3 regions of the Rossellomorea yichunensis genome follow, and region 3 is predicted to be linked to each of the others. Evidence: riboswitches for the same ligand, from Rfam matches in the RefSeq annotation. Region 3 holds a riboswitch; each other region holds the start of a gene.

Region 1 (4,491 bases), on a different contig from region 3:
TGTATGGATAAAGCTTGAATCGCTTCAATAGTGCATGCACCTTTTCCTCCACTCTTCCTTCATCCACTCTCATGAGCCGAAAGGTATACGCAACTTCATCAAACACACTGTGTGTCACAAACTGAAACTCGGGATTTTGAAAAACAAACGTACATTCCTCGGGAACATTCTTTCCTTTCACCTGTCTTCCATATAATTCATACGTCCCGGTCGTTTGGATGAATGTCATGAGACTGTGGAGTAATGTTGATTTCCCGGCTCCGTTCTTTCCGGTGATTGCAATCCATTCACCTTTAAAGCTGACGGCATTTTCAAGGTGGATTTTCTCCTCTTTTTGTATATACCCTTTGAAGTTCTCTAGCTTTAGATTCTTTTTTCCAAACGGGGCAACCTTCTCCGGAGGATGGGATGAAAGATAATCTTTCCACGCCTCCGGATACCATACCCCTACCGATTTCAATGTTTCCTTGAAATGTGATAAAATGTGAGCCTTTGGACCATCAGCCACTATCCTTCCATTCACATCGAAAAGAATAATACGATCAATGATCTCCAATACGTGAGTCAACTTATGCTCAACGATAAGTAACGTTTTATCTTTACATGTCGTCTTCACTGTTTCCCATACAGATTTGGTGCTTTCTTCGTCTAACATGGCTGTAGGCTCATCCAGAAATAGTGTTTGGGGATGGAGCGCAAGAGCAGAAGCAATGGCCAATTTTTGCTTCATCCCCCCTGATAGAGAGGAGATTTTTGTATGGGAATCCGTCAGACTTAAATTCACTTTCTCTAACAGATCGTTAATTATCTCTCGCATTTCGTCTCTTGGAATCTGTTTGTTCTCCAAAACAAAGGCAATTTCCTCATCTACATAGGGCATACAAAATTGAGCGTCCGGATCTTGAAAGACATATCCGAAGGATTCAGGACGCTCAATCGAGTCAGCTTTCATCGGCACATCTATCGAATGGGGTATCACACCGGATAAAACCTGGAGGAGTGTGGATTTTCCACAACCAGATGGCCCCAGTAGCAATACCTTTTCCCCGTCTTCTATCGAAAGGCTTATGTCTTTAAACATCAGTTTCTCTGAACCGGAAAATGTAAGGCGCAGATTTTCAATATGCATCGTCCTTCCCTCCTTTACTGATTCAGGGCATCATAATCTTTTTGGTCCGCACGTCTGACCAAACTGGTTACCCCCGTTTTCTCCAAAGCCTTAACAAGATAAAAGGCTCCCATGCCTGCTATCACGATGGATCCTATTAATCTGGCAACAATAAAAAGTGACAAATTCCACAGAACGAGGTCTCCCATGTACCCTTTAAAATAGTCCATCAGAATTGAGCCAATTGCTGAGCCCACAGCTGCTGTACAAATGATGAGGACATCATAACGCTTATAGCGGGTGATAAGAAAAATCAACTCTGCAAACAAACCTTGGATTAAACCGAACAATAGTACCTCGAGACCCCATTCACTTCCCATGAGAAATTCCCCTGAAGAGGCAGCAATCTCTGCCAGAAGTGCGACACCAGGTTTCCGAATGATTAAAAAAGCCACGGTTGCCGCCATGAACCACATGCCATAGATCAGTTGATCAGCATGCAATCCAAATGGCTTTAATAGGTTGTAAACCGGTCCCCATAGCTTATATATAATCCCAAAACCTATGGAGATCACGACCGTTACTAAAATGTCCGTCAGCTTTAATTTAGACATGTATTCTACCTTCCTTACCTAGAGATGCCTGAAACGGCCACTTCTCAAGTGTGTATGCCATTTCCCAAAACTGTAATTCATAAATGCTGCTCAAAATGAAATTCTCTTTCATTCTTTCCTTATCTGTTCCTGTCATCGTTTCTGCCAATACATCCAGTCGCTGGATCTGTTCTTCTACTAGCTCCCCAAACCACTCTCCACCATAAGCTGCGATCCACTCCTGATATATGACCTCCTCAGGTGTACATGATTTCAAGCGTTCACCGATCTCATAATACAACCAGTAGCAGGGGAGTATTGCCGCCAGGATATCTGCGAGCCCCCCATATTGTGCGGAACGATACATATGCGAGGTGTAGGCATAGGCAGTAGGAGCAGGTTTGAACTGCCGTTTTTCTTCTTCCGTAATCCCTAAACGATTTGAGAAATTTTCATGAAGGGAAAGCTCTGCTTCATTCGTTCCTACTGCGTGTGTTGCCATTCTGGATGTAGTATGTAAATCTGTTGCTTTGGCTGCACCGAGTGCCTGCACCTTCGAAAAGTGTGAGAGGTAATAGGCATCCTGCAGAATGTAGTACCTGAAGTTTTCAAGGGGGAGGGTTCCATCCCCGATACCTTTAACGAAAGGATGGTGAAAACTCGCTTCCCAAATTTCCTTCACTTCGTTTCTTAAGTACGCTGTAAATGACATTGTATCTTTCTCCTTTTCCAGACGACCCGAAATGGGCAACAAAAAAAGCCACTTTCATTATGCATACCGCATACAGAAAGTGGCTTGAGATCAGTTTGATAGAATTCGATTCTATGTGACCGTCAAACACCACTTCCCTACGCTGGTCTCAACCAGATCAGGTTCAAAGGGTCTTAAAGTCACACTTTAATCTCAGCCTTTTAGAAGGCACCCCTAGTGGATCGTCCTATGAAATTTTGTATTCGATGTTATCGTACCACGATTCTTTCACTTGTCAACAGCAAAAAGAAAACCTTTCATCATTTTTCCACCTGCCCTTTCCACGCAAAATCAATCATAGCAAAGGATACGCCCTATGAAAAATTAAATGGAATTCATTTAGCGTTAAACTCTTTCAAAGCAAACTTAAGTGATTGCCAGGAATGTATAAAAATACATACGATAGATTACAGTAATACAAAAACTACCATAAAAGCAGGGACGGACCTCCAACATGGAGGTCCGTCCCTGTCCATCATTTAAACCATCCTTTTTCTTTTGATTGCGTGATGGCTTCGATTCGATTTTTAACTTCAAGCTTGTCGAGTATGGTTGAGATGTAGTTTCGGACGGTACCCGTTTTGAGGCTAAGCTCCTCGGCTATCTCCTTCGTGTTTTTCCCGTCAGCAACCAGCTCCAACACTTCTTTTTCACGGTCAGTCAGGGGGTTCTCTTCACTATACACATCGTCCATGAGCTCCGGTGCATAAATACGTTTACCCTCCATTACAAGACGAATCGAGTTCGCCAGTTCTTCACTTGGGCTGTCCTTTAACAAATAACCCTTCACGCCACCTTTTAATGCACGCTGGAAATATCCGGACCTTGCAAAGGTTGTCAGGATAATCACTTTGCAATTTTCGCCTTTTAATTCCTCTGCTGCTTCAAGACCTGTCTTTTTAGGCATTTCAATATCCATGATACAAATATCCGGCTGCAGCTCGTGGACGAGGGCAATGGCTTCCTCTCCATTTCCTGCCTTTCCAACCACTTCCATATCATCCTCTAAACTAAGTAAAGAGCCTAAGGCACCTAATAACATTCGCTGGTCTTCTGCAATAACAATTCGAATCATTCCATTCCCTCCCTGTCTGTTTGCTTGATCACTTTCGGCACTCTCATAATCAAAGTGGTCCCATTCTCGGAATAAACATCTAAGCTCCCATTCACAAATTCTAACCGTTCTCTCATTCCGATTAAGCCGCTGCCTTTAGACTGAGTGTAATCTCCCTCGATTCCCATTCCATCATCCTTCACTATGATGGTCATCTCTTTATCCGATTCTTCGATGATCAGCTCACAGTGTGACGCCTTGCTGTGTTTGACAACATTCGTCACGGCTTCTTTTAGGCACATGCTCAAGATATTTTCCAGAAAGAGTGATGCCTGGGGCAGCATGACCTCATCATCCATCACGAAATCAATTTCCGCTGCCTTTAATAGCTGTTTGATCCTTACGATTTCGTCTTTTAGTCGAATTCCTCTCATTTGAGATACCATTGTCCTTACTTCACTTAAAGCCGTTCGAGCCGTTTGCTGAACATCCTTTAACTCGTTTCGTGCCTGCTCTGGATCTTTGTACACCAATTTTCTGGCCAGATCGCTTTTCAGGCCGATAAGAGAAAGCTTTTGACCCAAAGTATCGTGTAGATCACGGGCAATCCTCTGGCGTTCCTCCTGCTTGACCAAGTCTGAAATACGTTTATTAGCATCTTCCAACTGGTCTTCGAGCTGGACCTGTTTATTTCGGTTATAAATATTAAACGGCAACAGAATGACACTTATCCAAATGATCAGAATAAAAGGAAATTGAGATAAAAATAATTCATCCTGTATAACAAAATTATAATTGATCGATGCCGTCGTTAACACCAAGTGAATGATATATAGGGTTAAAAACGCCACCCGGTTTTTTATATTCCCATTATAGTAGGCAATGTAAAAAGCAAAATAGATAAAATTAAATTGAATGGTCATGGTAATGGATATCGCGATTAAAATCGATGTCCATAAATAAACCGGCCAATCCCTTGAAATAA
Region 2 (4,491 bases), on a different contig from region 3:
AAGATCGATGTAGTCCGTTTTCAGATTCTGCAGGGAGTTTTCAACAGAAGTCAAAATGTGCTTTTTACTCGTGTTGTAATGATGTGTTTTATGTTCCGGACGGTTGTCAGAAGGCAGGACAATACCGCATTTCGTTACAATTTCCATTTTTTCTCGTATGGATGGCTGAAGGTTGAGAGCCTCTCCAAATAAGGCTTCACATGTATACGAGCCATAAATATCTGCGTGATCAAAAGTCGTGATTCCGTTTCCAATATTGTGCTGGATCAAAGAAAGAGTGTCTTCCTTTGATTGATTCCAATCTGCAAGTCTCCACAACCCATGAATGATTCTTGAGAATGATAGGTCTTCCGTCATTTGTATCCTTTGCATCGATGCAACCTCTTTTCATATGGTATGTAGACATTCTTTCATAGTCATACTAAATGTATATTACTATGTTTGGAAAGGAATTAAAAATGATTGAACCTCTTCATGATGTATTGTTGAACTGGAAGGTTCATCCTTCCTCCATAGAGACCGTGGAAAGTCACCCAAATGTATATAAGGTGAAGAGTCGGAAGAAGACATTTTATTTAAAAAAGAGATTGAACTCCTCAGTGGAGAAGCGAATAGAAGAGCTGCTCTTAACTTCTTTTTTACTGGAAAAGGGACTTCCTGTTGAAAGGCCGCTGTTAACTGTCTCACAACACCCATATGTACAACAGCATCAAGCTTTCTACTCCCTGTACCAAGCTCTGGAAGGTCTGCCAGTACAAGTCTATTCCTTAACTTCTCTTGAAGGGGTGGGAACGTATCTTTCCCAACTCCATAGCAGGCTAAAACAATACGTCTGTAAAAACGAGGTAGAAGAATGGAAAGTTGAAACACATTTGAGAGAGTGGATAGGCGGAAAGGGTTCTAAAATGATAGAAAGGTGGGGTGAGGGGTTTCTAGGAAGGCTTAATGAATGGTCTTACTCCTATAGCAAATTACCCCATCAATTCGTACATAGCGATTGTCATCCCCGTAATATCCTCATGAAAGAAGGAAGGGTGACAGGGGTCATAGATTTCGAGAGGATACGGAAAGCACCCCGTATAGCAGATGTCTGTTACTTTCTTGCAGGGACGCTCAAAGACCAGGTCAAGCAAACGGGGGATGAGCAATTTGAACGTATCCATGCCTTTATGGGGGGCTATCAGTCCGAAGGTACTTTAACTCAGGAAGAAAAGGAACTGATGCCATTCTTAGTCATTATCTTTCTTCTTCAATACACCTTTTTTTACAATCAAAAAGGGTATTCACACCTTGTATCTGCATACATCCCATTCATTAACAGGCTGGTAAATTCCAGTGATTATCAACTGGCCTTTCAAATGTAAATCTATTTAAGAGGAAATGCTTGAATATCCACCTTTTCTGTGGCAAAGTAGGGAAGAAGATAACGTTTAATTTCATAGTACAAGTGTAGGGGGACCGGTGTGGCCGGTTGAGATTGTATCCTGACAGATACTGACCCTTTGAACCTGAACTGGCTGATACCAGCGTAGGAAACATTCTCTTAAACATTACATAATCATGTTTAACAATGCGTCCCTCGCTGAAGCTTGGGGCGCTTTTTTTGTTGTTGTGTCCTAATGTTTTAAGGTGTTTTACATTCATTCTCTCTACTATGTGAAGAATAGAGAATAAACGTTACAACTACATACAAGGATTTTTAGGAGGAATCATGATGAAAAAGTGGATGTATATTATCTGTTCTGTCTTTCTTTTAACTGCTTGCGGTGGTGGAGGAAATACATCAGAACAGAAAGAAGGTCTTAAAAAGGTTACGGTTGTGCTGGACTGGACACCGAATACCAATCACACTGGATTATATGTTGCGAAAGAAAAAGGATACTTTAAAGAGCAGGGACTTGATGTGGATATCATCTTACCTGGTGAGGCAGGGGCAGATCAACTAGTTGCCTCGGGTAAAGCTGAGTTCGGAGTTGGATATCAGGAAAGTGTCACACAAGCAAGGGTACAGGACGTACCACTCGTATCTATCGCTGCGGTCATACAGCATAATACATCCGGGTTTGCTTCACCTAAGGATAAGGGTATAACGACTCCTAAGGATTTTGAAGGGAAAAGTTATGGAGGATGGGGATCACCTGTAGAAAAAGCCGTCATGACGTCTATTATGAAACAAGAAAATGCTGATGTAGAGAAAGTGGATTTTGTAAACATGGGGGATACAGATTTCTTTACTGCCGTGAAACGGGATGTTGACTTTGCGTGGATCTACTATGGATGGACAGGGATTGAAGCAGAGCTTCGCGGTGAGGAATTGAATATGATGTACGTAAAGGATTACTCTGAAAAACTGGATTATTACACCCCTGTTTTGACGACGAATGAAAAGATGATTAAAAAAGACCCTGAAACAGTCAAAGCATTTTTATCAGCTTCTTCAAAAGGCTATGGATTTGCAATCGACAATCCGGAAGAGGCCGGTGAGATCCTTTTAGATGCAGCTCCGGACCTTGATAAAGAATTAGTCATGAAGAGTCAGGAGTGGCTGTCTCCTAAATACAAGGATGACGCTGACAAATGGGGAGAGCAAAAGCTGGAGGTTTGGGAAAACTATGCTTCATGGATGTATGATAACGATTTATTAGATAAGGAACTGGACAGTAAAAAAGCATTCACAAACGAATTTTTACCAAAATAAGAGGTGAACAAAATGGGGAACGCACTCGTAAGCATACAAATTATTCCAAAGACGAAAAATGGTGAAGACGTTATACCATACGTGGATGAAGCCATCGCGGTCATTGATAAATCTGGTGTCCGTTATGAAGTCCATCCATTAGAAACAACAATGGAAGGGAATCTATCTGACTTATTTAAGGTGATTGAACAAATGAATGAACGAATGATTGAAATGGGCAGCTCAAACGTCATTTCTCAAATCAAGGTATTATATCAGCCAGCCGGGATTGAAATGGATCAATTAACGGAGAAGTATAAAGGATGAAAGCATGGATATCGAAAGGATGGAGACCCTTCTTGGTCATCATCCTTTTATTCATCATTTGGGAATCCACCATTAGAGTATTTGAGGTGCCGGCATGGCTAATGCCTTCACCTTCAGAAATATGGGCGGAAGGAGTCGCCTCATGGTCCACGTTTACAGGACATCTTGCTTCGACAACCCTCCTTACGATCGGAGGGTTTGTGATTGGATGTACGATAGGAATCGGGACTGCAGTGGGTCTGCACCTTCTGCCTAAGGTAAGAGAAGCGATATATCCACTTATGATTTTGTCTCAAAATATTCCGATCATCGTCCTGGCACCATTACTTGTAATCTGGTTTGGATTTGGACTATTACCGAAAATCATTGTCATTACCCTGATTTGCTTCTTTCCGGTAGCGGTCTCGGCATTGGATGGGTTCCGGCAGACAAATGCAGAGTACATCCTCTATATGAAAATGTCGGGAGCCACAAAAAGTCAAATCTTTCGAAAAGTTGAATGGCCGCATGCACTTCCTTCCATCTTCTCAGGATTGAAAATTTCAGCTACCTATAGTGTGATGGGGGCGGTGATTTCAGAATGGTTAGGTGCCCAGAAAGGAATCGGTGTCTATATGACTCTTGCTTCTTCCTCCTTCAGGACAGACAGGGTATTTGTAGCCATCTTCATGATCATGATGCTCAGCCTCGTTTTCTTTGGGATCATTTTGTTATTAGAGAAAATCATGATTAAGTGGAACCGAAAGGAGGACAGGTAACATGACGACTTTATCCATACAAAATATGTCAAAATACTTTGATGGGGAGCTGATCCTCGATGAGCTTTCCATTCATGTTGAAGAAGGGGAGTTTGTGTCGATCCTTGGTCCTTCCGGAAGCGGGAAGAGCACCCTGTTTCATGTGATCGGTGGATTGTTCACACCAGATTCCGGAGACATTCAATTAGATGGAAAATCGATAAATGGTCAAAGAGGGACCATCAGTTATATGCCGCAAAGTCCTTCCCTCCTGCCATGGAGAACCGTGATTGAGAATGTGATGCTTGGCCAGGAGTTACACGGGAAGAAAGATAGGGACAAAGCGCTCTGCATGATTGAACGGGCGGGCTTGAAGGGGTATGAGAATGCGTATCCTGATGATTTATCCGGAGGGATGAAGCAGCGGGTGGCGTTTATTCGTGCCCTTGTCAGTCCTCAATCATTTTTATGCCTAGATGAGCCCTTTTCTGCCCTGGATGAATTCACACGATTGGACATGCAGAAATGGCTCCTTTCCATTTGGGAAGAAGATTTGAGTTCCGTTCTATTTGTGACTCATAATATCGACGAAGCCCTGTTCCTGTCAGACCGGATCATTGTATTATCGACTCGGCCAGCCAGGGTCCAGAAGGAGTTCAAAGTACCATTTCCCCGCCCCCGCGATAAAGAAATTCTCTTAACGGAGGAGTTTTTGAAATGGAAAACGAGCATTTTTGAGGAGCTTTCTCA
Region 3 (4,491 bases):
TTTCTTTCATAAAAACGAAAAGCCCTCTCTTGCGATAGAGAGGGCTTCATGTTTATTAGAATCCTCTCTTATTTTCCAAAGCCATTTGCTTTGCAGGAATTAGCACCTATTCAACACATCGGTTGAATGGTTGCCGGGTTTCACAGGGCCAGTCCCTCCACCTCTCTCAATAAGAGTCACACATATATATTCATTTACTATTCCGAAATTTGTAATAATCGTAGCACGGTCCATACAAGCTGTCAAAAGAAATTTAATCTATAACTTACACGTTTCTAATAATAGGTACTTTCTACATAATGACATATGATACAAGATCTTGTTACATGCGTTTCATAGAAGACATGCCTGCAGTTTTCCTGGATGCTCTTCACTTCTTTTTCGAGTTGGATAACCCTCTGATTGAGCTTTATGATATCATTCTTCAATTTGAGTACATGACAAAGAGGCTCATCGATAGATGTTTGATCCATTTTCCACAAACTCCTTCGATTTTTCTTTCAATCCTTTTTCTATTTCCTTATGAGCGTCATCAATGCTATTCTCCTTCATTTCCCTTATATCATGTGATATTCTCATTGAACAAAATTTCGGTCCACACATTGAACAAAAATGGGCCGTTTTTGCCCCTTCTGCAGGAAGTGTTTCATCATGATACTCCCTTGCACGTTCCGGGTCCAGGGATAAATTAAATTGGTCATTCCATCTAAATTCAAATCGAGCCTTAGAAACGGCATTATCTCTTACTTGTGCCCCTGGATGCCCTTTCGCCAAATCCGCTGCGTGTGCAGCGATTTTATATGCAATGACACCCTCTCTCACATCATCTTTATTCGGTAATCCCAGATGCTCTTTCGGTGTTACATAGCACAACATGGCTGTTCCAAACCAACCGATCATGGCAGCCCCTATGGCGGAAGTAATGTGATCATACCCCGGGGCAATATCTGTCGTTAATGGGCCCAAGGTATAAAAAGGAGCTTCATGACAGATTTCCATTTGCTTATCCACATTCTCTTTAATCATATGCATCGGTACATGACCAGGGCCTTCAATCATCACCTGTACATCATGCTTCCAAGCAATTTTGGTTAGCTCGCCTAAAGTTTCAAGCTCGGCAAACTGTGCTTCATCATTCGCATCAGCAATTGATCCGGGCCTTAAACCATCTCCTAAGGAAACGGAGATATCATAGGCTTTTAAAATCTTACATATATCTTCAAAATGTGAATAAAGAAAGTTCTCTTTATGATGGGCAAGACACCATTGTGCCATGATTGAACCTCCACGGGAAACAATGCCTGTTGTACGATCAGCCGTCAGGTGAATATACCTCAATAATACACCTGCATGAATGGTGAAATAGTCAACACCCTGCTCCGCCTGTTCGATCAATGTATCCCTGTACACACCCCATGTAAGATTCTCAGCAACCCCGTTAACCTTTTCAAGTGCTTGATATATCGGTACCGTACCAACAGGGACAGGGGAGTTTCGAATGACCCACTCCCTTGTTGTATGAATGTTTTTACCTGTTGATAAGTCCATTATGGCATCGGCACCCCAACGAGTTGCCCACGTCATTTTCTCCACTTCTTCTTCAACGGAAGATGATACGGCAGAGTTTCCGATATTCGCGTTTATTTTCACATGAAAGTGACGACCGATGATCATTGGTTCACATTCAGGATGATTGATATTGGCAGGAATGATGGCCCTGCCATTTGCTACCTCTTCTACTACAAATGAAGGATCAACATTTTCCCGGATAGCGATGAACTCCATTTCCGGTGTGATAATTCCTTTTTTCGCATAATGCATTTGAGTCACATTACGACCCATTTTTGCCCGCATTGGGTTACGTTTAATAGTAGGGAACGCCTCTACGTTTGCACGAGGATCGTCTCCTTTATAGCCGTTATCTTCCGGCTCGATTTCACGTCCCGGGTAAGCCGCGACATCTTGACGTTCCAAGATCCACTCTGTGCGAACAGAAGGTAACCCTTTATTAATATCGACTTGGTAACGCTCATCTGTATAAGGTCCGCTTGTATCGTATACACGAACCGGTTCATTCTCTTCCACGCCAAAATTAACATTCGTCCTACTCAGTTCTATTTCTCTCATCGGTACATGTATGTCTGGCCTTGACCCTCCGACATATACTTTTTTACTGTTTTTAAATTGCGTCTTTAACTCGATTGCCACTTAACTTCTCCTCCTTTTGATTGGATCTTAGAAGTTACTGCGTCAGGCTTCCCATTGTTCTACAAAAGGACATGAAGACACAAAAAAGGGTCCTGAATAATCAGAACCCGAAATGTCAAAAAGTAGTAAGCGCCTTAAAACACAAATAAACGCTTCCGTACTACTTCCCTACGCTGGTATCATCCAGATCAGGTTCAAAGGGTCAAAGAACTTATGCGTTCTCCTCTCAGTCCAAGCAATGTATCGGACTCCCCTAGTAGAAATATTGATAGTATTCTATTGTATTACATACTATTTTTACCATGATTCATTCTTTTTTCCAATAGTAGTATAGTAACAAATCAAATTAGGACATAATCACACGTTTGATTTCCATTACCTTTTCAGAGTCTATCCCTAAGTCATAGCACCCATTATGTCGGACACCTGATCCTACATGATATTCTCTTGCTTTTAGCTTGCTGTGTATTTCGCCTATATTTTCCACAGTTAAACCCGAACCCGGCATGATAATGGGACCTCCCATTTGCTCTATTTCCCTCATTTCACCAATCGTATCCAGTCCCTTACTCACTTCAGATTTTCCTCCTGATGTGAGAATTCGATCAACGTTTAAGCCTGAATGGAATATTCCTTTACATAAGGCTACTGGATCATGAGACAGGTCGATAGCGCGGTGAAAAGTAATCGATTGACCCTTCGCATTTTGTACGATCTCCTTTAAAGCGTGGGAATCAAGCTTACCTTCATGTGATAATGCGCCAAAAACGATACCCTGGCTTCCCATTTCAACTATAGTTCTAATTTGTTCGGCCATGGTTTGCAATTCATCAGACTGATACGAGAAAGATTTACTATGTAAACGGATCATAATCTGAACAGGAATCGACACAGTCCTTAATACTTTTTCTATCACATGTAAATCAGGAGTTAATCCTCCCTCATGTATGGCAGACACCAATTCAAGACGATCTGCTCCGGATGCTTCTGCAACTTTGGCATCCTCCTCATTCAAGACTATGACTTCCAGTTTGCTCATATTGAATTCTCCTAACGTGATTATGTTAGGTTAACTTTAACACAATGTTGAAGATTGTTGAACTTGTGATGATAAGGATTTCCCCGCAAAAATATGTTGCTATTTAGAAAGAAGACAGTACTAATATGTTTGCTTTACAAAACCTACAAAAAGTAACAATCTATCAGAAAAAGACAATGATTCCTCTTGCAAATCATTGTCTTCCCCATCTCACATTCAATCTTATTCAGAAAACAATTCCGGATACACCGTTTTGGCTGTAAGCTCAACGGCTTCTCCAATACGTGGGCCCGGTCTTGACATAATGTCTGAATCCAAGAAATAGACCTGGCCATTTTTCACTGCTTTTACATCTTTCCAGCTTTCCCGTGACTTGATTTCAGCTGTCGGCTCGTCGACATACCCCACTGTCGTCAAAATCATATTAGGATTACGTTTAATGATTTCTTCTTCTCCTACTTTCACCCAGCCTTTTTGATCTACAAAGATATTCTCGACCCCGGCCGTTTCCAGTATTTCCTGCTGAAATGTTTCTGCTCCAGCTGTATAGATATCAGGAGATGGACTGATTTCAAAATATACTTGTTCTTTTTCCTTTAGCGTGCTTACTTTATCTTTCACATCCGAAATCTGTTGCTTGATGCCGTCTACCAATTCGTTCCCCTTCTTCTCTACTCCCATTACCGTTGCAATTTGTTCAATATCCCCATAAACATCTTCAAAGGTTTGGGCAGATTGAATGACGAATACGTTTAATCCCGCCTCTTCAAGCTGCTTCACTCCGGCATCGTCTCCAGTGGTATAAGCAATGACAACTTCCGGCTTTAGTGCAATGACCTCTTCAGCATTGACCGTCATGGAATCCGACACTCTTTTAATCTCCTTCGCTTCTTCAGGATAGTTGTCGTATTCAGTTGCCCCGATTACCTTATCTCCGGCTCCTATGGCAAAGAGAATCTCTGTGTTACTCGGCTGTAAGGAAATAACGGTTTCCGGCACTTTCTCAAAGCTAATTTCTTCTCCCCTGTCATCGGTCACAGAATAAGACTCCTTTTCAGGCTTGACTTCCTTTGTGGATGTTACTTCTTCCCCATTGCTGCACCCTGCGAAAACAACCAGGATGATTGATAATAGTAAACTATTTAACCATGATTTTTTCATATTTCATCTTCCCCGCTTTTCTATATTTTGTCGCTATACGATTTACTCACAAAAGGAATTTCTTCAATCCCTTCACATTTATT

The links. Region 3 has a riboswitch for thiamine pyrophosphate ahead of thiC (phosphomethylpyrimidine synthase ThiC). Riboswitches for the same ligand answer to the same signal wherever they lie in the genome.
Region 1: linked by a shared signal. The riboswitch ahead of tenA (thiaminase II) and the one ahead of thiC (phosphomethylpyrimidine synthase ThiC) in region 3 are both predicted to bind thiamine pyrophosphate.
Region 2: linked by a shared signal. The riboswitch ahead of RSX31_RS00410 (ABC transporter substrate-binding protein) and the one ahead of thiC (phosphomethylpyrimidine synthase ThiC) in region 3 are both predicted to bind thiamine pyrophosphate.

The regions. Positions count from the first base shown of each region.
Region 1 covers NZ_JAVYAD010000002.1:111,063-115,553, forward strand. The annotation lists gene RSX31_RS04970 (ABC transporter ATP-binding protein) at 1-1,129, opposite strand, end outside; gene RSX31_RS04975 (ECF transporter S component) at 1,144-1,722, opposite strand; gene tenA (thiaminase II) at 1,715-2,413, opposite strand; TPP riboswitch at 2,531-2,638, opposite strand; gene RSX31_RS04985 (response regulator transcription factor) at 2,928-3,527, opposite strand; gene RSX31_RS04990 (sensor histidine kinase) at 3,524-4,491, opposite strand, start outside.
Region 2 covers NZ_JAVYAD010000001.1:78,696-83,186, forward strand. The annotation lists gene RSX31_RS00400 (aldo/keto reductase) at 1-372, opposite strand, end outside; gene RSX31_RS00405 (phosphotransferase enzyme family protein) at 459-1,364, shown strand; TPP riboswitch at 1,442-1,552, shown strand; gene RSX31_RS00410 (ABC transporter substrate-binding protein) at 1,715-2,698, shown strand; gene RSX31_RS00415 (thiamine-binding protein) at 2,711-3,004, shown strand; gene RSX31_RS00420 (ABC transporter permease) at 3,001-3,762, shown strand; gene RSX31_RS00425 (ABC transporter ATP-binding protein) at 3,764-4,491, shown strand, end outside.
Region 3 covers NZ_JAVYAD010000003.1:34,676-39,166, reverse strand. The annotation lists SAM riboswitch class I at 66-176, opposite strand; gene thiC (phosphomethylpyrimidine synthase ThiC) at 451-2,208, opposite strand; TPP riboswitch at 2,357-2,473, opposite strand; gene RSX31_RS08100 (copper homeostasis protein CutC) at 2,555-3,247, opposite strand; gene RSX31_RS08095 (ABC transporter substrate-binding protein) at 3,470-4,408, opposite strand; gene RSX31_RS08090 (hypothetical protein) at 4,429-4,491, opposite strand, start outside.